Regions from separate parts of the Nonomuraea sp. NPDC054003 genome, predicted to be linked through region 3. Evidence: riboswitches for the same ligand, from Rfam matches in the RefSeq annotation. Region 3 holds a riboswitch; each other region holds the start of a gene.
What was found. A riboswitch is a leader RNA that binds a small molecule or an ion and turns the genes downstream of it on or off. The one in region 3 is predicted to bind cyclic di-AMP.
Positions count from the first base shown of each region.

Region 1: linked by a shared signal. The riboswitch ahead of ACZ6YG_RS14695 (glycoside hydrolase family 25 protein) and the one ahead of ACZ6YG_RS16680 (CHAP domain-containing protein) in region 3 are both predicted to bind cyclic di-AMP.
Region 2: linked by a shared signal. The riboswitch ahead of ACZ6YG_RS38340 (coiled-coil domain-containing protein) and the one ahead of ACZ6YG_RS16680 (CHAP domain-containing protein) in region 3 are both predicted to bind cyclic di-AMP.
Region 4: linked by a shared signal. The riboswitch ahead of ACZ6YG_RS07080 (CHAP domain-containing protein) and the one ahead of ACZ6YG_RS16680 (CHAP domain-containing protein) in region 3 are both predicted to bind cyclic di-AMP.

Region 1 covers NZ_JBVJKR010000005.1:200,335-205,034, forward strand. Annotated here, with positions in the region: gene ACZ6YG_RS14670 (family 20 glycosylhydrolase) at 1-811, shown strand, start outside; gene ACZ6YG_RS14675 (class I SAM-dependent methyltransferase) at 801-1,301, opposite strand; gene ACZ6YG_RS14680 (cupin domain-containing protein) at 1,417-1,797, shown strand; gene ACZ6YG_RS14685 (MerR family transcriptional regulator) at 1,794-2,171, opposite strand; gene ACZ6YG_RS14690 (hypothetical protein) at 2,243-2,620, shown strand; gene ACZ6YG_RS14695 (glycoside hydrolase family 25 protein) at 2,664-3,434, opposite strand; cyclic di-AMP (ydaO/yuaA leader) riboswitch at 3,446-3,579, opposite strand; gene ACZ6YG_RS14700 (bifunctional polysaccharide deacetylase/glycosyltransferase family 2 protein) at 3,803-4,700, opposite strand, start outside.
Region 2 covers NZ_JBVJKR010000019.1:155,660-160,359, forward strand. Annotated here, with positions in the region: gene ACZ6YG_RS38325 (ABC transporter permease) at 1-597, shown strand, start outside; gene ACZ6YG_RS38330 (sensor histidine kinase) at 634-1,890, shown strand; gene ACZ6YG_RS38335 (response regulator) at 1,887-2,531, shown strand; gene ACZ6YG_RS38340 (coiled-coil domain-containing protein) at 2,549-3,511, opposite strand; cyclic di-AMP (ydaO/yuaA leader) riboswitch at 3,517-3,656, opposite strand; gene galT (galactose-1-phosphate uridylyltransferase) at 3,727-4,700, opposite strand, start outside.
Region 3 covers NZ_JBVJKR010000006.1:28,060-32,759, reverse strand. Annotated here, with positions in the region: gene ACZ6YG_RS16690 (maltokinase N-terminal cap-like domain-containing protein) at 1-405, shown strand, start outside; partial or broken gene ACZ6YG_RS16685 (DUF4328 domain-containing protein) at 402-677, opposite strand; gene ACZ6YG_RS16680 (CHAP domain-containing protein) at 706-1,380, opposite strand; cyclic di-AMP (ydaO/yuaA leader) riboswitch at 1,394-1,542, opposite strand; gene ACZ6YG_RS16675 (MFS transporter) at 1,750-3,273, opposite strand; gene glgB (1,4-alpha-glucan branching protein GlgB) at 3,415-4,700, shown strand, end outside.
Region 4 covers NZ_JBVJKR010000002.1:617,016-621,715, reverse strand. Annotated here, with positions in the region: gene ACZ6YG_RS07090 (aldo/keto reductase) at 19-834, shown strand; gene ACZ6YG_RS07085 (Gfo/Idh/MocA family protein) at 883-1,839, shown strand; cyclic di-AMP (ydaO/yuaA leader) riboswitch at 1,954-2,091, shown strand; gene ACZ6YG_RS07080 (CHAP domain-containing protein) at 2,105-2,803, shown strand; gene ACZ6YG_RS07075 (YciI family protein) at 2,897-3,328, shown strand; gene ACZ6YG_RS07070 (RNA polymerase sigma factor) at 3,521-4,700, shown strand, end outside.

The DNA.
Region 1 (4,700 bases), on a different contig from region 3:
CAAGACCGTCGTGGGCTGGAACGAGTACGCCGGCACCGCGCTGCCGCGGGACAACGCGGTGGTGCAGTTCTGGAACGGCAACCGGAACGCCGTGGCCGCCGCCGTGAACGACCGCGGCGCCCAGGTCGTGCTCTCCCCGGCCGCGCACGCGTACGTGCCGCAGAAGCAGGATTCGCGCCAGCCCGAGGGCGGCACCTGGGCGTGCGGCGGGCCGTGCGGCCTGGACCGCCACTACAACTGGGACCCCGGCACGTACATCCCCGGCATCCAGGAGAGCAGCGTGCTCGGCGTGGAGTCGGCGGTGTGGGGCGAGTTCATCCGCCGCGTCGAGCAGGCGCAGTACTACGCCTACCCGCGCCTGATCGCCACCGCCGAGGTCGGCTGGACACCCCAGGACCAGCGGGACTACGCCGACTTCAAGAACCGCCTGGCGAAGATGGGCGGCAGGCTGACCGTGCAGGGCACGAACTTCTTCCCGACCGCCGACGTGCCTTGGCGGCTGGAGATCCTCGGCGGATCGGTGAGCACCCGCACCGGCCGGCCCACCGGCGCCTCCTGGACCCTCACCGCGCCCGGCCACACCGCCGCCGGCCTGGAGGCGGCCGTCACCTGGAGCGACGGCGTCCAGGAGCCCGTGACCCCGGCCACCACCAGGGAGGGAAGCATCCCCGGCATGCGGATCAACGCCGCCTTCACCGTGACCTCGGCCAGGACCTTCAGCCGGCCCGGCACCTACACCGGCACGCTGACGGTCCGCACGCCGGGCGGCGCGCCCGTCACGGGGGACCTGACGGTCACCGTCACGGGGTGAGCTCACCCTTCAGGCACAGCAGGAGACCGCGCGTCAGGGTGGTGGACGTGAAGCCGGACCCGGCGAGCGCGGCCTGGACCTTGACCGCGATCTCCTGCGCCTTGGCGGCGCCCGGCGGCTCGTAGAACAGGTGGAGCGAGCCGCCGGGCGCGAGCGCGTGCTTGACCGCCGCCAGCTCGGCGGCGGGGGAGCGGGTCCAGAAGACGTTCACGTTGACGGCGAACACCTTGTCGTACGGGCCGCCGGGCAGCCCGCCGCCGTCGAGCTCGGCCTGCTCGATCACCGCGGCGCCCGCCTCGACGTGGCGGGCGTTGCGCTCGCGTGCGGCCTCGACCGCCGTCGCCGACCGGTCGATCGCGGTGACGGAGGCGGAGCGCTCGCAGAGCAGTCCGACGGCGACGCCGCGGCCGCAGCCGATCTCCAGAACCCGCTCGCCCGGCCGCGTCTCCAGGGTCTCGACGGCCCACAGCAGCCTCTCCGGCACCTTCATGACGGCGAAACTAGCACCGCGCCCGGTGTCCACCTGCCGGACATTACGTTTATGTCAGCTTTTGTCCTGGCAAGAGTCATACGCCAGCTTGAACCGCGAGACACAGGAGCCGACCGTGCACCATTTCGCGATCGCCACCGTCGCCGAAGAGAGCACCGACTTCCGCCGGGTCCTGTGGACCGGGGAGAAGGTCCAGGTCGTCACCATGACCATCCCGCCGGGCGGTGAGATCGGCGAGGAGGTGCACGAGGACACCGACCAGATCCTCACCTTCGTCTCCGGGACCGGAGAGGCCCGTGTCGGCGGTGAGGTCCGTCCGGTGAAGGCGGGCGACCTGGTCGCCGTCCCGGCGGGCACCCCGCACAACTTCGTCAACACCGGCGCCGCACCGCTCGTGCTCCACACGGCGTACGGGCCGCCCGAGCACGCCGACGGCACCGTGCACAAGACCAAGGAGGAGGCCGACCTGGCCGAGGCCGGCGAGGGCTCGCGCTAGAAGGACAGGCCGGTCGGGAAGCGGCAGTCGCCGGAACGGCAGTCGGCGAGGCTCCGGGCGGCGAGGTCGCGGGCCCGGGCCAGCTCGGCGATCCTGGCGTCGATGCGCTCCACCACCGCTTCCAGCCGCCACCGCTCGCTCGCGCAGGTCGCGCCGCCCGCGTCGTGGGAGCGCAGGGCGCCGGCCACCTCGTCCAGCGTGAAACCCAGCTCCTGCAGGGCCTTGGCGGCGCGGATCCTGGACACCGCCGACGCGTCGAACACCCGGTAGCCCGACGGTCTGCGCCCCGCCGCCGGCAGCACGCCGCGGCGCTCGTAGAAGCGGACCGTGTCCACGCTGACCCCGGCCTCGCGGGCCACCTCGCCGATCTTCACACCGCTCTCCTCTTGACTCTGGACCTAGGTCCAGACTCTACGCTCCGGAAGTGACGGAAGGAGAGCACATCATGGACACCCCACCGATCGTCTGCGACATGACCACCGCCCGCGACACCCCCGAGGAACGGCTGGCCGAGTACCGGCGGCTGTTCGGCGAGGCGCTCACCGGACGCGAGCGGACCGCCGGGGGCATCCGGTTCCGGTTCCGCGCCGGTGACGGGGTCGAGGAGTGGGTACGGGATCTCGCCGCGCGGGAGAAGGCGTGCTGCGCGTTCTTCGCCTTCGAGGTCACGGCGCCGGGTGACGAGGTGATCTGGGACGCCGCCGCACCCGATGACGCGGGGCCGATCCTGGAGGAGTTCTACCTGCTGCCGGAGACGGCGGTGGGCCCGGCCGAGCTGCTGCGGCGCATGGAGGAGCGTGGGCTCAGGATCCACCAGGGCTGAGACGACTGTGACGCCTCCCTCGCGGGAGGCGTCACAGAGCGGGTCAGGCCGGACGGCCCAGGCTGCGGAGCTGGTCGGGGGTCAGGGCCGAGACGTTGTGGTCGATGGGCTTGTCGGAGTACTGGTGGATGGTCCACGACTTCCAGTCCGCCGGCGGGGTGATCTCGCCCTTGGGCTTGCTGTAGTGGGCCACCCAGAGCGGGTACTCCGACAGTCCCGCGCCGTAGGTGTCGGCGAAGTGCCAGCCGCTGTAGAACAGCGGCGTGACGCCGGTCTTGGCCTTGACGTGCGACAGCCAGGCCTTGGCCCAGGCGTTCACCTCGGAGACGGACCTGCCGTTGGTCGTCTCCAGGTCCAGCACCAGCAGGTCGCCGGGCTTGGCGGGCTGGGAGTTCACCACCGAGAGGAAGTGCTCGGCCTCGGCGATCGGGTTGTTGCGCGGGTGCGCGTAGTGGTAAGCGCCGCGCACGATGCCCTTCTTGTCCAGCTCCTGCCAGTGCCGGGCGAAGGTCTTGTCGGTGAAGCCGGTGCCCTCGGTGGCCTTGATGATGCCGAACTCGGCCGGGCTGGCCTCCCAGTCGTGGTCGGGCTGGTAGTTCGACACGTCCTGCCCGTACGTGAGCTGGGCCGCCTGCTGTTGGGCGATGGCCGGGTTCGGCTCGACGGGGGCGGCGGCGCCGCCGGTGGCGGCGATGGCGGTGCCGGTCACGCTGGCGACGGCGGTGGTCCCCGCCAGCAGCGCGCCGGCGAAGGCGTACTTGAGACGGTTGCTGGGACGGTACTTCAGCGCAGCGGCAAGCTGAGGCTTGGGCATGAGGAAATGACTCCTTGCTTCCATGCCGCCTACCGGGTTAGCTGACGGGTTCGGAGTTGGAAGTCCCCTACGGACGCTGGCGTCCGATTCACCCCAGGAAGTGGGTCCCCGGCTCCGCGAGACGCGGATTCGGCGGCCGTGCGCTGCCCTGGCGTGAGGGGGACACCGTCAGGACAGCGCACGGTCCGGTCAATCGATGCGGCAACAGAGTTGGGGTATCACCGCGAATACGCAAAAGGTATATATGCAGACAAAAATATTGCAAGTATGACATATCCGGTTTGGCGGTTCGGGCCCGGGGTACAGCCCCCGAAACCCCTTGTACGTAAGGGAATCCGGCCTCCGGGTAAAATCTCCCGGCGGTGCCGTCACGGCGCCGCGAAAGTGCCCTGCCTGCGCACCGTGTGCCAGCGCAGCCGCACCCCGAGCAGCGCGGTCGCCACCGACTGGAACACCACCAGATACATCAGCTGCCGGTACACCAGCTGCTGCAGCGGCAGCACCCACAGCGCCGACACCCGCTCCCGGTCCAGCCGCAGCGCGTACCAGCCCGCCGCGGCCTGCACCACCACGAACCCGGCCCACACCGCCACCGCCGGCAACGGGTCGCCGACCGCCGTGTGGTAGACGGCCATCAGGTCCACCACCGGCGCCAGCAGCGGCAGCAGCACGTGGAACAGCGCCAGGTAACCCAGGCAGCGGCGGCCGAACGGACCCGGCTCGGCCAGCGCGCGGCGGTGCTTCCACATCGCCTGCATCGTGCCGTAGCACCAGCGGTAGCGCTGCCGCCACAGCTGCCCCAGGGTCGCGGGCGCCTCCGTCCACGCCAGCGCCCGCTCCTCGTACACCACCCGCCAGCCCGCCCGGCACAGCGCCATCGTCAGGTCGGTGTCCTCGGCCAGCGTGTCGGTGCTCACCCCGCCGAGCCCGACCAGCGCGCCGCGCCGGAACGCGCCGATCGCCCCCGGCACCGTCGGCATGCAGTCGAGCAGCTCGAACGCGCGCCGGTCCAGGTTGAAGCCGATCACGTACTCGACGTGCTGCCAGCGGCCGATGAGCCCGCGCCGGTTGCCGACCTTGGTGTTGCCGCTCACCGCGCCCACGCGGGGGTCGGCGAGCCGGCGCACGAGATGCCCGATCGTGTCCGGCTCGAACACCGTGTCACCGTCGACCATGACGAGGAACTCGTGGCGCGCGTGCCGGATGCCGGTGTTCAGCGCGGCGGCCTTGCCGGCGTTGTCCTGCCTGATCACCCGTACTCCCGGC
Region 2 (4,700 bases), on a different contig from region 3:
GGCGGCGGCCTGACGTACTTCGACCTTTACGTCCCTGTTCTGGTTCTGTTCAACCTGGCCATCCTGGCCACGGCCTCCCTGCCGACCACGCTCGCGGGATACCGGGAGAACGGCGTGCTGCGGCGCATGCGCACCACGCCGGTCGGCCCGGCCCGCGTGCTCGCCGCCCAGCTCGTGGCCAACTTCGCCATCGCGGTCGTCGCGATGGTCCTGTTCCTCGCGGTGGCCGGGTTCGGCTTCGGCGTCGGCCTGCCGGAGCACCTTCCCGGTTTCGCCCTCGCCTGGCTGCTCGCGGCGGCCGCGCTGCTCGCGATCGGCCTGTTGATCACCGCACTCGCGCCCGGGCGCGGCCCGGCCACGGCGATCGGCACGGTGCTGTTCTTCCCGATGATGTTCTTCGCCGGACTGTGGGTGCCGATCTCGCAGATGCCGCCGCTGCTGCGGGACATCGCCCACTACACCCCGCTCGGCGCGGGCATGGGGGCGTTCCAGGACGCGTACCAGGGTCACTTCCCGTCCGCCGTGCCGCTGCTGACCCTGGCGGCCTACGCGGTGGTGTGCGCGTCCGTCGCGATCCGCTGGTTCCGCTGGGAATAGCCGCCCGGAATAGAATCCCGCAAGGGAGAGGGAGCCTTGAAGACTTCGCCACAGCCGCCGTTGCTTCTGGTCAACGTGGTGCCCTACGCGCTGCTGGCGCTCCTCGTCGCGATCCTGCTGGTCGTGGAGGACTGGACGGGCTCCTTGCTCGTCGACCTCGGCCTGTGCGCCCTGGCCGCCGCGTGGATGCTCGGCATGTTCACCCTGCGTCCCGGCTGGTGGGGCCGGCCACGGACCATGGGGGTGTTCGTCGCGGGGCTGCTCGTGATCACCGCGGTCCTGGTGATCCGTCATCCCCTCTTCGGGCTCTTCACCCCCGCCGCCTACATCTACTCCTTCACGGTCCTGCGCTGGCCGTGGCGGCTGCTGGGGGTGGCCGCCACGGCGGTCCTGGCCGGTACGGCGCAGGCGTCCAACATCCCCACGACCGACGTCCTCGGCCTGACGCTGGCCGTGATCGTCATCGCCTTCAACATCGCCATGATGTGCGCCTGCGCCTGGGGCCTGTGGCTCGCCGAGAAGGAGGAGGAGCGGCGCGAGCAGACCCTCGGAGAGCTGAGCCGGACGAACCGGCTGCTGGAGGCGTCGCTCGCCGAGAACGCCGGCCTGCACGCCCAGCTGCTCGCCCAGGCCAGGGAGGCGGGCGTGCTCGACGAGCGTCGGCGGATGGCCCGCGAGATCCATGACACCCTGGCGCAGGGGCTCACCGGCATCATCGCGCAGCTCCAGGCGGCCGAGCAGATGCACGAGGTCCCGGCGCCGTGGCGCCGGCCCTTCGACGCCGTCAAGAACCTGGCGAGGGAGAGCCTGGCCGAGGCGCGGCGCTCGGTCGACGCGCTCCGGCCCGAGCCGCTGCGGACCGCGCGCCTGAGCGACGCCCTCGCCGACGTCGCCGGCCGGTGGTCGAGGCTGCACGGGCTCGCCGTTCACGTCACGACGACCGGCACGGCGCTGCCGATGACACCGGAGGCCGAGTTCGCGCTGCTGCGCACGGCCCAGGAGGCACTGGCCAACGTGGCCAAGCACGCGCACGCGACCAGGGTCGGCGTGACCCTGTCCTACCTGGACCACGAGGTCGCGCTGGACGTACGTGACGACGGCAGGGGCTTCGACCCCGCGGGTCTCGACACGGACGACGGGTCACCGCCGCCCCGCGGCGGCGGATTCGGCCTGACCATCATGCGTCAGCGCGTCGAAGGACTGTCCGGCACGCTGCGGATCGAGTCCGAGCCCGGCGCCGGCACCGGGATCTCGGCCTGCGTCCCCACCCTGCCGGCCGGGAGCCACGCATGACCGATCACGCGGCCACGGTCCGGTTGTTGATCGCGGACGACCATCCCGTCGTCAGGGACGGGCTGAGCAGCATGTTCGCCTCCGCGCCGGGATTCGAGGTGCTGGGCGAGGCGGCGGACGGCGCCGCGGCCGTACGGCTCGCCCAGGAGCTCCGGCCCGACGTGATCCTGATGGACCTGCGCATGCCGGGCATGGACGGGCTGACCGCGATCAACGAGCTGACCAGGCTGGGCGTCACCGCGCGCGTGCTGGTCCTGACGACCTACGACACCGACACCCACGTCCTCCCGGCGATCGAGGCGGGTGCGACCGGCTACCTGCTCAAGGACTCCCCCCGGGAGGAGTTGCTGCGAGGCGCGCGGGCCGCCGCCAAGGGAGAGAGCGTGCTGTCCCCCTCGGTGGCGGCACGGCTGATGAACCGGGTCAGGACCCCCGCGCCGCAGCTGCTCAGCCGTCGTGAGCTCGAGGTCCTCGAACTCGTGGCGGCCGGGAACACCAACCGTGAGGCGGCCGCCCGGCTGTTCATCACCGAGGCCACGGTCAAGAGTCACCTCCTGAACATCTACGCCAAGCTGGGCGTGGGGGACCGCGCCGCCGCCGTCACCGAGGCGTTCAACCGAGGGCTGCTCGTCCCGCGATGACGCTGGAGACCCCCTTCTCAGTGCATCGAGATGTGCACGTGGTCGAAGTGGTTCTCGGTGATGCTGCCCCGGTCGGACATGCCGCTCCAGCCCGAGCCGTGGTTGATCCGCTGCTTCCAGATCACGTACTTCACGCCCAGCTTGCCGCGGTTCTGCACGGCCCATTCGGCGATGCGGTCGCCGAGGGCCGTGTTGGTCCCTGACGGCATCGAGCCGCCGGTGCTCATCATGAAGTCGCAGGCCCGGCCCAGCGGATGCTCGCCGCTCGACCCGGAGCGGAAGCAGCCCACGCTGAACGGCAGGGCGAAGTTCTTCGCGATCTCGGTCTTCATCAGCCGGGTGCGGGGCGTGATGTTGTCGGCGCCCGACGGGAGCTGCGGCGCCCAGGTGCCGTCGGAACGGCGGCCGGTGGCGATCGGCACCAGATCTTCCAGCTTCTTCTCGATGTCCTTGATGACGCCCTCGGCCTCTTCGCGCTGGCCGGCCACCTCGGCGGCGTCGGACTCGATCTCCTTGGTCAGCGCCGTGGCCTCGTCGGCCGCCTTCTTCGTCTCGTCGCGGGCCTCGGCCACCTTGTCGACCAGCGCCTGCTGCTCGGCCGTGAGCTGCGCCAGCAGGGCGGCGTTGCGGCCGTCGGGCAACTGGATCAGGCTCGGCAGCTGCATGCCACCGCTCTGGTATTGCAGCAGGGCCAGCTCGGCGACCCGGTCCTCGGCGGAGCTCAGGGTCTGCTCGGCGGTGGCCAGCCGTTTGTCGGCCTCCTCCGCCGCCTTGCGGGCCTCGGCCAGCTCGACGCGCTTGAGGTTGTAGCGCTCGATCAGCTTGTCGACCTTGGCGTTGAGCTGCTTCAGCTCCCTGCGGAGCTGCTGCTCGCCGGGCTTGGGGTCCGCCGCCGCGGACGTGGTAAGGGCCGGGGTGAAAAGCACCGCCGCGGCGGTGACGAAACCGATGGCAAGATGCGCGGGGGACGCTGCCGCCACGTGATGGGTCCTCTCCCTCTGCCGGCCGGGTTAGCTGACGGGTTCGGGTACGGGAGCGCTCCCTACCACCGAAGTGGATTCACCCCAAGTGCGATTGGGTCCCCGGCTCCTGGGCAACTCGCCCAGGATTAGGCATGTTCACACGGCGCTTTACGGTCGTGCTGGAAGGGATAGTAGTGGTAGATCACAAGTAATGCGAGTCAAACGGAAATCTCTTAGTGATCTACCTGTGATCGAAGCATGCGTGCGGCTTCTTCGGGGAGCACGTCGTTGACGAACGCGCCCATGGCCGACTCGGATCCTGCCAGATACTTCAGCTTGCCCGGGGCCCGCCTGATGGAGAACAGCTCCAGGTGCAGGTAGCCCAGCTCGCGGTCCTGCCGGACCGGCGCCTGGTGCCAGGCCGAGATGTACGGCATCGGCACCCCGAACAGCCCGTCCAGCGCGCGCAGCACCGAGGTGTAGAGCGGGGCGAACGCGGACCGCTCGGCCTCCGACAGCGCCGCCAGGTCGGGCACCTGCCGGTGCGGGTAGAGGTGCACCTCGAACGGCCAGCGCGCGGCCGCCGGCACGAACGCCGTCCACAGCTCGTTGGCCGCCACCACCCGGACCCCGGCCACCCGCTCGGCGGCCAGCACGTCCGCGTACAGGTTGCGGCCCTGTCGCCGCTCCGCGTACCGCCGGGCCGCCCCGAGCTGCAGCTTGGTGCGCGGCGTCACGTACGGGTACGCGTAGATCTGCCCGTGCGGGTGGAAGAGCGTGATGCCGATCTCCTCGCCCCGGTTCTCGAAGCAGAAGACCTGCTCGACGCCCTCCAGCGCGGACAGCTCGGCCGTACGGTCGGCCCAGGCCTCCATGACCAGCTCCACCCGGTCGTCGGAGAGCTGGGAGAAGGACGAGTCGTGCGTCGAGGTGAAGCACACAACCTCGCACCGCCCCATGCCCGGCCGGACCTCGCTCAGCCCCCCGACATCCTGATAAGTCCCGAGATTGCCGGAGAAGGAGGGGAAGCGGTTCTCGAACACGACCACGTCGTAGTCGTACGCCGGGATCTCCGACGCCCGCGTGTCGGACGACGGGCACAGCGGGCACTCGTCGGGCGGCGGCAGGAACGTCCGGGTCTGCCGGTGGCCCGCCATCGCGATCCACTCCTCGGTCAGCGGGTCGTAGCGCAGCTCCGACGCCACCG
Region 3 (4,700 bases):
CAGCGGGTGCACGGCGACTACCACCTGGGCCAGGTCATGCGCACCACCACCGACTGGGTGGTGCTCGACTTCGAGGGCGAGCCCGGCCAGCCGCTGGCCGAGCGCCGCGCGCTCTCCTCGCCGCTGCGCGACGTGGCCGGCATGCTGCGCTCGTTCGACTACGCGGCCAGGCACCTGCTGGCGGACCACTCCGAGGCGGCCCGCCTGGAGCCGATGGCCGAGGAGTGGGCCAAGCGCAACAGGGCCGCGTTCCTTGAGGGCTACGCCGAGGGCGGCGGCGTCATCACCCCCGCCGACACGGCGCTGCTGCGCGCGTTCGAACTGTCGAAGGCGGTCTACGAGGTCGTGTACGAGGCCCGCAACCGCCCCACCTGGGTGTCGATCCCCTTGGCCGCCTTCCGCTAGACGGCCGGGCTCTCGAAGGGCGACACCGGAGCGGCGGGGCGCCGCGCCTCCTGCGCGTTGCTGATCCGCAGGACCACCAGGGCCGCCGGCACCGCCGCCACCAGCATCAGCGCGCAGCTCAGCACGTCGAACCTGGCCGCCGACGCCATGGACTCCAGCTCTTCGGCGTTGAAGAACAGCCGCCCGGCCACGAGCGCCACCCAGTTGCCGATCAGCCAGAGCGCCCACCAGAGCGTGACCAGCCCCGAGCGCGGCCAAGGATCGTTCTCGTCCCGATGGCTGGCGCGGTTGTCAGGCCGTTCAGGCGGCCTTGTACTCGGGGTAGCCGTAGCCGGCCACGTGGGACACGGGCCGGATGCGCTCCTCGACCTTGCCGTTGCCGGTGTTGCCCTCGATCGTGGTGATCGTGCCGTCGCCGTTGTCCTTCTTCACCAGGCCGACGTGGTCGACGGCGCTGATGTTCTTGCTGCCGCCCCAGTCGAAGAAGACGACGCTGCCGGGCTTGGCCTCGCTGCCCCAGCGGTTGTTGTCCTTGAACCACTGGGCGTGGGTGACGGTGTAGGCGTCCCAGCCGATCGTGGAGCGGGCGCCGGCCTGCTCGCCGACCCAGGACACGAACATCGCGCACCAGGGGGCGTTGGCGTACAGCGCGGGCGTGCCGCCGCCGTCACGGGCCAGGGTCTCGGCCGCGCGCGGGGAGGACATGTACCACTGGTGGAACTTGGTGCCGCCGCCGGCGGCGTCCTCGGTGACGCCGATCTGCGACTCGGCGACCTGCAGGACGGTGCTCGCGCTGACGGCGGTGGCCTGGCCGGCGCTGCTGTGCTGCTGGGCGACCGGGTGGGGCTGGGAGGGGGAGGCGGCGGCCGCGGTGGCGGCGGCGGAGGTGCCGGCGAAGGCGGCGCCGAGTGCCAGGGTGGCGCCCAGGGCCAGGCGGGAGGTGGACGGGATGCGATCGAAGATGTGCTTGACCATGCTCGGGGATTGCTCCTTGCTTCCATGCCGCCTACCGGGTTAGCTGTCGGGTTCGGGCGTGGAAGTGCCCTACGGTGCGCCCTTGGTGAAGAGCGACCGATTCACCCCAGAGAAAGGTGGGTCCCCGGTTCCGCCAGAGGGCGGATTCGGCGGCCGCGCCGTGTTCCCGCATGTGCGCGGGTGGGCGCGGTCTCGGCAATTCATCGGCAACGCGCGGGGGCTTACCTAAAAGCGCTGCTCAAGCGCGTGCCATCGATGGGTCCGAAGGTAATCGTCGCGCAAGGGAAAGGGCAAGCGCGGGACGGACCCCGACGACGGGATCCCCTATGACATGGGGGATCCCGCACGAATTCTTTACCTTCGATCCGGTTACGAACCGTCGGGCGAGGAGCCGAGCCGGGGGACGTGGCGCAGGGCGGTGGCCGCCAGGATCGCCGCGGCGAGCAGGACGACCGAGGCGGCCGCCGCCGTGACCGTGAGGCTCGTGGTGAAGGCGGCCCTGGCCGCCTCCGCGAGCGTGGCGGCGACGGAGGCGGGCTGAGCGGACGCGACGGCCATGGCGCCGCCCAGGGTGTCGCGGGCCGCTGCCGCCGCCTCCGCGGGGACTTCCTCCGGTACGCGCAGGCGGGCCTGGTAGACGGCGGCGGCGATGCTCCCGAAGACGGCCAGCCCGGCCGCGCCGCCGAACTCCTGGGCGGTCTCCGACAGCGCCGCCGCCGAGCCGGAGCGCTCCGGCGGCGCCGCGCCGACCACGATGTCGATGCCCAGCACGAGCAGCGGCGAGCCGCCCAGGAAGAACAGCGTCTGCCCGGTCACCAGCGCGGCGAGCCCCGACGTGCCTGCCATCGTGAGGAGCAGGACCCCTGCCGCGCCGAGCACCAGTCCCCCGGCCGCGAGGACCGCGGGCCGGACCCGCCGCGCCAGCGCCGGGGTCGCCACGAACCCGAAGATGATCGCCACCGCGTTGGGCAGCGTCCACAGCCCGGCCTCCAGCGGCGACAGGCCGAGCACGAGTTGCAGGTACTGCGCCGTCAGCAGGCCGATCCCCGGCCCCACCAGGATGACCAGCATCAGCGTGCCCAGCGCCCCGGAGAAGCGCCGCTCGGCGAACAGCCGCAGGTCGAGCAGGGGTTCGGCCAGCCCGCGCTGCCTTCGTACGAAGACCACCGCCAGCGCCGTCCCGGCTACCAGGGAGAGCGGCGCGACGGCGCCCGCCCCGCCGGCGGCCAGCTCCTTCACCCCGTAGGTGACCGCGAGCGCGGCCGCGACCGACAGCACCACGCTGGGCGCGTCGATCCGGCCCACGGCGGGCGAGCGGTACTCGGGCAGCAGCAGCGGCCCCGCCACCAGCAGCACGGCCATCACCGGCACCCCGAGCAGGAACGCCGCCCCCCACCAGAAGGTCTCCAGCAGTGACCCGCCGAGCAGCGGCCCGATCACCATGCCGCCGGTGAAGCCGACCATCCACAGGCTGATCGCGGTCGTCCGCTGGGCGGGGTCGTGGAACATGGTGCGGATCAGCGACAGTGTCGAGGGCATGAGCGTCGCGCCCGCCACGCCCAGCGCGGCGCGGGCGGCGATGAGCACTTCGGCGCTCGGCGCGTACGCGGCCGCGGCGGAGGCGAGCGCGAAGGCCGCGGCCCCGATCAGCAGCAGCCGCCTGCGCCCGATCCGGTCGCCCAGCGTGCCCATGGGGATGAGGAACCCGGCGATCAGGAACCCGTAGATGTCGTTGATCCACAGCAGCTGCGCCCCGGTGGGCCGGAGGTCCTCACTCAGCGCGGGCACGGCCAGGTGCAGCACGGTCACGTCTATCGAGAGCAGCAGGGTCGGCAGGATGAGGACGGCCAGGCCGATCCACTCCCGCTTGCCCGCACGCTGTTGTATGTCCATGCATGGAACGCTAAAAACCCAACCACGCTTGAGGTCAATCCCCGATAAACCCAAGATTCCGCACTTTCGGTGATTGTCGGGGTGAATGCGGGCAGTGCCACAGATGGACGGTCGCCATAGGGCAGTGTTGGGAGCATGCCGATGAGGACAGAGCTCGACCGCCTCGCGGGCGGGGCGCACCATGATCCGCATTCCGTGCTGGGCGCCCACCCAGGAGCGGGTGGGGTGACCTTCCGAGCGCTGCGCCCGCTCGCCGAACGGGTCCGCGTGGTGCTGGACGACGGCACCGCGCACGACATGAAGCACGTGGCCCACGGCGTGTTCGAGACCACGGTCCCCGGTCTGGACAAGGTTCCCTCGTACACCTTGAGCGTGCGCTATCCCGGCGGTGAGGCGCACGAGACGCGCGACCCGTACCGGCACTGGCCCACGCTGGGCGAGGTCGACCTGCACCTGATCGGCGAGGGGCGGCACGAGCGGCTGTGGGAGGTGCTCGGCGCCCGCGTGATGGAACACCAGGACACGCCGGGCACGGCGTTCGCCGTCTGGGCGCCCAACGCCCGCGGCATCCGGGTGATCGGCGACTTCAACCACTGGGACGGCACCGCCTACCCGATGCGCTCGCTGGGCCGCTCGGGGGTGTGGGAGCTGTTCGTCCCCGGCCTCGGCGCGGGCGAACGTTACAAGTACCAGGTGCTGGGCGCCGACGGCGTGTGGCGCGACAAGGCCGACCCGATGGCGCGCAGGACCGAGCTGCCCCCGCAGACCGCCTCGGTCGTCGAGCAGTCCGACTACGTCTGGGCCGACGAGGAGTGGATGGCGGGGCGGCGCGACGAGCAGCCGCGCAACGGGCCGATGAGCATCTACGAGGTCCACCTGGGCTCGTGGCGGCCCGGCCTGTCCTATCTGGAGCTGGCCGACCAGCTCTCCGAGTACGTGGCCGACCTGGGCTTCACGCACGTGGAGCTGCTGCCGGTGGCCGAGCACCCGTTCGGCGGGTCGTGGGGCTACCAGGTGACCTCCTACTACGCGCCGACGGCCCGCTTCGGCACCCCCGACGAGTTCCGCGCGTTCGTCGACCGGATGCACGCCAAGGGCATCGGGGTGGTGCTCGACTGGGTGCCGGCGCACTTCCCGATGGACGACTGGGCGCTGGCCCGCTTCGACGGCACCCCGCTCTACGAGCACGCCGACCCGGCCAGGGGCGAGCACCCCGACTGGGGCACGTACGTGTTCGACTTCGGGCGCCGCGAGGTGCGCAACTTCCTGGTCGCCAACGCGCTCTACTGGCTCAAGGAGTTCCACATCGACGGCCTGCGGGTGGACGCGGTGGCCTCGATGCTCTACCTCGACTACTCCCGGCGGGAGGGCGAGTGGACCCCCAACGTCTACGGCGGCCGGGAGAACCTCGACGCGGTCGAGTTCCT
Region 4 (4,700 bases), on a different contig from region 3:
ACGTGAACAATGGGAAGTATGAACTCGCTACGGCTTTACAGAGACGGTGTCGAGATCCCGCAACTCGGCCTCGGCGTCTGGAAGGTGACCGACGACGAGGCGGAGCGGGCCGTGCTGACCGCGCTCGAGGCCGGCTACCGCCACATCGACACGGCCACGCTCTACCGCAACGAGGAGGGCGTCGGCCGGGCCGTGCGCGCCTCCGGCATCCCGCGCGAGAAGCTCTTCGTCACCACCAAGCTGTGGAACTCCGACCACGACCGGGTGGAGCGGGCCTTCGACGAGAGCCTGGCCAGGCTCGGCCTCGACCACGTCGACCTCTACCTGATCCACTGGCCGGCGCCGAAGCAGAACAAGTACGTCCAGGCCTGGCGTGGCCTGGAGAAGATCTACCGGGACGGCCGGGCCAGGGCCATCGGCGTGTCCAACTTCACGGTCGGCACGCTCACCCGGCTCATGGACGAGACCGACATCGTCCCCTGCATCAACCAGATCGAGCTGCACCCGTACTTCCAGCAGCACGAGATGCGCGAGTTCCACGACAAGAACGGGATCCTCACCGAGGCGTGGAGCCCGCTCGGCTCCGGCCGGGGCCTGCTGGAGGACCCGGCGCTGGCGGTGCTGTCGGACAAGCACAACCGCACGCCCGCGCAGATCGTGCTGCGCTGGCACATCCAGATCGGCAACGTGGTGATCCCGAAGTCGGTCACCCCGTCGCGGATCAAGGAGAACATCGACGTGTTCGACTTCATCCTGGACCGCGAGGACATGGCCGCGATCGGGGCGATGAACGCCGGCCGCCGCCTGGGGCTCGACCCCGAGACCAGCGGGTGAATTCGCCTCACATATCGCTTTCGCGGATGAATCTGTACGATCTTCCGCGTGCGTGACTTATCGTGGGGCATCGCGGCGACCGGCGGCATCGCCAGGACAGTGGGCGCCGTCATCGCCGCCGAGCCGGGGATGAGGGTGGCCGCGGTCGGCTCCCGCGACCTGGGCCGGGCCAAGGCGCTGGCCGCGACGCTGGGCGCCGAGTCCGCCCACGGCTCCTACGCCGAGCTGTGCGCCGATCCGGCCGTGGACGCCGTCTACGTCGCCACCCCGCACGCCCAGCACCTGGAGGTGGCCGAGGCGGCCATCGCGGCGGGCAAGGCCGTGCTGTGCGAGAAGCCGCTCGCCGCCACCACGGCCGACGCCGAGCGGATGGTCCGGCTGGCCCGCGAGGCCGGGGTCTTCCTGATGGAAGCGATGTGGATGCGGTTCAACCCGCTGATCCGCATGCTCGCCGGCGACGGGCGTTTCGGCGAGATCCGCTCGGTGCGCGCCTCGTTCGGCTTCGCGCACCCGTACGATCCCGCGCACCGGCTCTGGGCGCCGGAGCTGGGCGGCGGCGCCCTGCTCGACCTGGGAATCTACCCCATGGGGCTGGCCCAGTTGTTCCTCGGGACGCCGGAGAGCACGCACCTCACCGGGTCGCTGTCCCCGGGCGGCGTCGACGCCGAGGCGGGCGGGCTGATGAGCTATCCGGGCGGCAGGCGGGCGCTGGTGGAGTGCTCGCTGCTCGGCGCCTACTCCAACGACGCCACCGTCGTCGGCACCGGGATGCGGGCCGACATCGACGCCCCGTTCTGGGCTCCGCGGCGGGTCGTGCTCAGCGGGCCGGGGATGGAGCCGGAGGAGCACGTGCTCGACGATCCGGCGGACAACGGGTACGCGGGCGAGCTGCGCGAGGTCCGCGACTGCCTGGCGCGGGGTCGTACCGAGAGCGCGATCATGCCGCTTGACGAGAGCCTTGCCATCATGCGGGTTCTGGCGGAGGCGCGGGCGCAGATCCGCTAGCCGCGGCTTTGAAGACTTGCCAGTTTCTTGCCAGATGCGTTACTTTACTCCGCATTCACGGCATACGTCCGATTTGTCCGGTCGTGTCCGAGAACACCGTCGTATCGCAGGATCGTCCTGCGACCGCTGAATCCGCCTTGCGCGGAACCGGGGACCCACTTCTTCCGGGGTGAATCGGCGCCTCGCGCGCCGTAGGGCAGCTTCCACGCCCGAACCCGTCAGCTAACCCGGTAAGCGGCATGGAAGCAAGGAGTACATCCCCTCGATGGTCATGCATCGCCTCCCCCGTGCCACCCAACCGCATTACGTCCGCGCCGCCCTCGGCGCCACCTTCGTCGCCTGCTTCATGGGCTCCGCCCTCCCCGCCCACGCCGACCCCGTCAACGGAGACGATCTCTCGCTGACGGCCCAGGCGGAGACCGGCCAGACCGCCTCCCAGGAGGCGAAGCCCGCCGAGAAGGACAAGATCGACGTCACCGCGGCCCAGGTGCTCGCCCTGGCCAGGGAGCAGATCGGCATCAGGGAGAACGCGCGGGGTGGCGGCACGAAGTTCCAGGAGTGGTACGCGAACTCGCAGCGCGCCCAGGAGACCATCGCCCGTGACGGCGGCCACCCCGCCGCCTACCTGAACGCCCCCTGGTGCGCGATGTTCGTCTCCTGGGTCGGCGAGCAGACCGGCGCCCGCGCGCAGGTGGGCTGGGACGCCTACACGGTGACGCACGCGCGGTGGTTCCAGAACAACGGCCGCTGGGGCACCCTGGCCAAGCCGGGCGCCGTGGTCTTCTTCGCCTGGAACGGCAGCAAGAGCCTCGGCTCCATCCAGCACGTCGGCTTCGTGGTCAAGGACAACCGCGACGGGACGATCTCCACGATCGAGGGCAACACCGGCAACGGGCTCGTCGAGGAGCGCATCCGTCCCAAGTCTCAGGTCGTCGGCTACGGCTACCCCGAGTACGCCGCCTGATTGTCCGGAAGAATCCCTGAGGTGTCGATGCGGGCGCCGCTCGTTCGACGCGTCGGCGAGACCGGGATTCGAAGGAGAAGCACCGTGAAGTTCATGATCATCGGAAAGGGCAGCGCCGAGACGGAGGCGGGCGTCATGCCGAGCCGGCAACTCGTCGACGACATGATGGCCTACAACGAGTCGCTGGCCAAGGCCGGTGTCCTGCTGGCGGCGGAAGGGCTGGCCCCCAGCTCCCGCGCCGCCCGCATCGCCTACGGCCCCGGCAAGCCCAAGGTCATCGACGGGCCCTTCGCGGAGACCAAGGAGATCATCGCCGGCTTCTGGCTGATCCAGGTCAAGTCCCGCGAAGAGGCCGTCGAATGGGCCCTGCGCGTCCCCGTCCCCGAGGGCGGCGAAGGGGTCGGCCTGGAGCTCTGGGAGGTCTTCGACGCGGCCGACATGCCGGAGACCTCCCTCACCCCGGAGACCGCCGAGCGCGACAAAGCCCTCCGCGAGTCCCTGGAGACCAACCCCCCGGACGCCTGACGGCCCAGGGCGACCCCCCGCACGCCTGCCGGAAACGCGCCACCCACGCCCGCCGTGGACGACCATCACCGCTTCAGCCAGGAGCCCGGCACACATGCCCGGGACGCCGCTCCTTGTTGAAAGCGTTTCTCGCTTCCCGCGCTGAGGTGAGTGCCGGGCATGTCCCGGACGGGGTGACCATACGATGGGCCCGTGACAGCTTCGGAGACGCATGGGGCCATCGAGGCCGTGTGGCGGATCGAGGCGGCGCGGCTGATCGCCGGGCTGGCCCGGCTGGTGCGCGACGTCGGCCTGGCCGAGGAGCTGGCACAGGACGCGCTGGTCGCGGCGCTGGAGCAGTGGCCCCGCGAGGGCGTGCCACGCAATCCGGGCGCCTGGCTGATGACCGTGGCCAAGCGCCGGGGCGTCGACCTGATCCGCCGCAGGGAACGCTACGAGCGCAAGCTCGCCGAGATCGGCCGCGCCCTGGAGGACGACCCCGGGCAGGAGCCGCCCGGCCCCGAGGAGATCGAGGACGACCTGCTGCGGCTGGTGTTCACCGCGTGCCATCCGGTGCTGTCCACCGAGGCCCGGGTCGCGCTGACGCTGCGGGTGCTGGGCGGCCTGTCCACCGACGAGATCGCGCGCGCGTTCCTGACGCCCGAGCCGACGGTGGCGCAGCGGATCGTCCGCGCGAAGCGGACCCTGGCCACGCGGAAGGTGCCGTTCGAGGTCCCCGCGGGCGAGGAGCTGGCCGGACGGCTGTCGTCCGTGCTGGAGGTCATCTACCTGATCTTCAACGAGGGCTACTCGGCCACCGCCGGCGACGACTGGATGCGGCCCGGCCTCTGCGAGGACGCGCTGCGCCTGGGCCGGGTGCTGGCCGGGCTGATGCCGAAGGAGCCCGAGGTGTTCGGCCTGGTGGCGCTCATGGAGATCCAGGCGTCCCGCTCGGCCGCCAGGCTGGGCCCGTCCGGCGAGCCGATCCTGCTGCTGGAGCAGAACCGCGCCCGGTGGGACCGGCTGCTCATCCGCCGCGGCCTGGCCGCGCTGGAGCGGGCCGAGGAGCTGACCGGCACCATGGGCCCGTACACGCTCCAGGCCGCCATCGCGGCCTGCCACGCCCGCGCGTTCACGCCCGGGGAGACCGACTGGGTCCGCATCGCCGACCTGTACGCGCGGCTCGCGGCCCTGTCGGGCTCGCCGGTGGTCGAGCTCAACCGCGCGGTGGCCCTGGCCATGGCGTACGGCCCCGAGGTGGGCCTGGAGCTGGTCGACCAGATCGCCGGCGAGCCGGCCATGCGGGACTACCACCTGCTGCCGGGCGTACGCGGCGACCTGCTGTTCAAACTGGGCCGGCTCGGCGAGGCCCGCGCCGAGTTCGAGCGCGCGG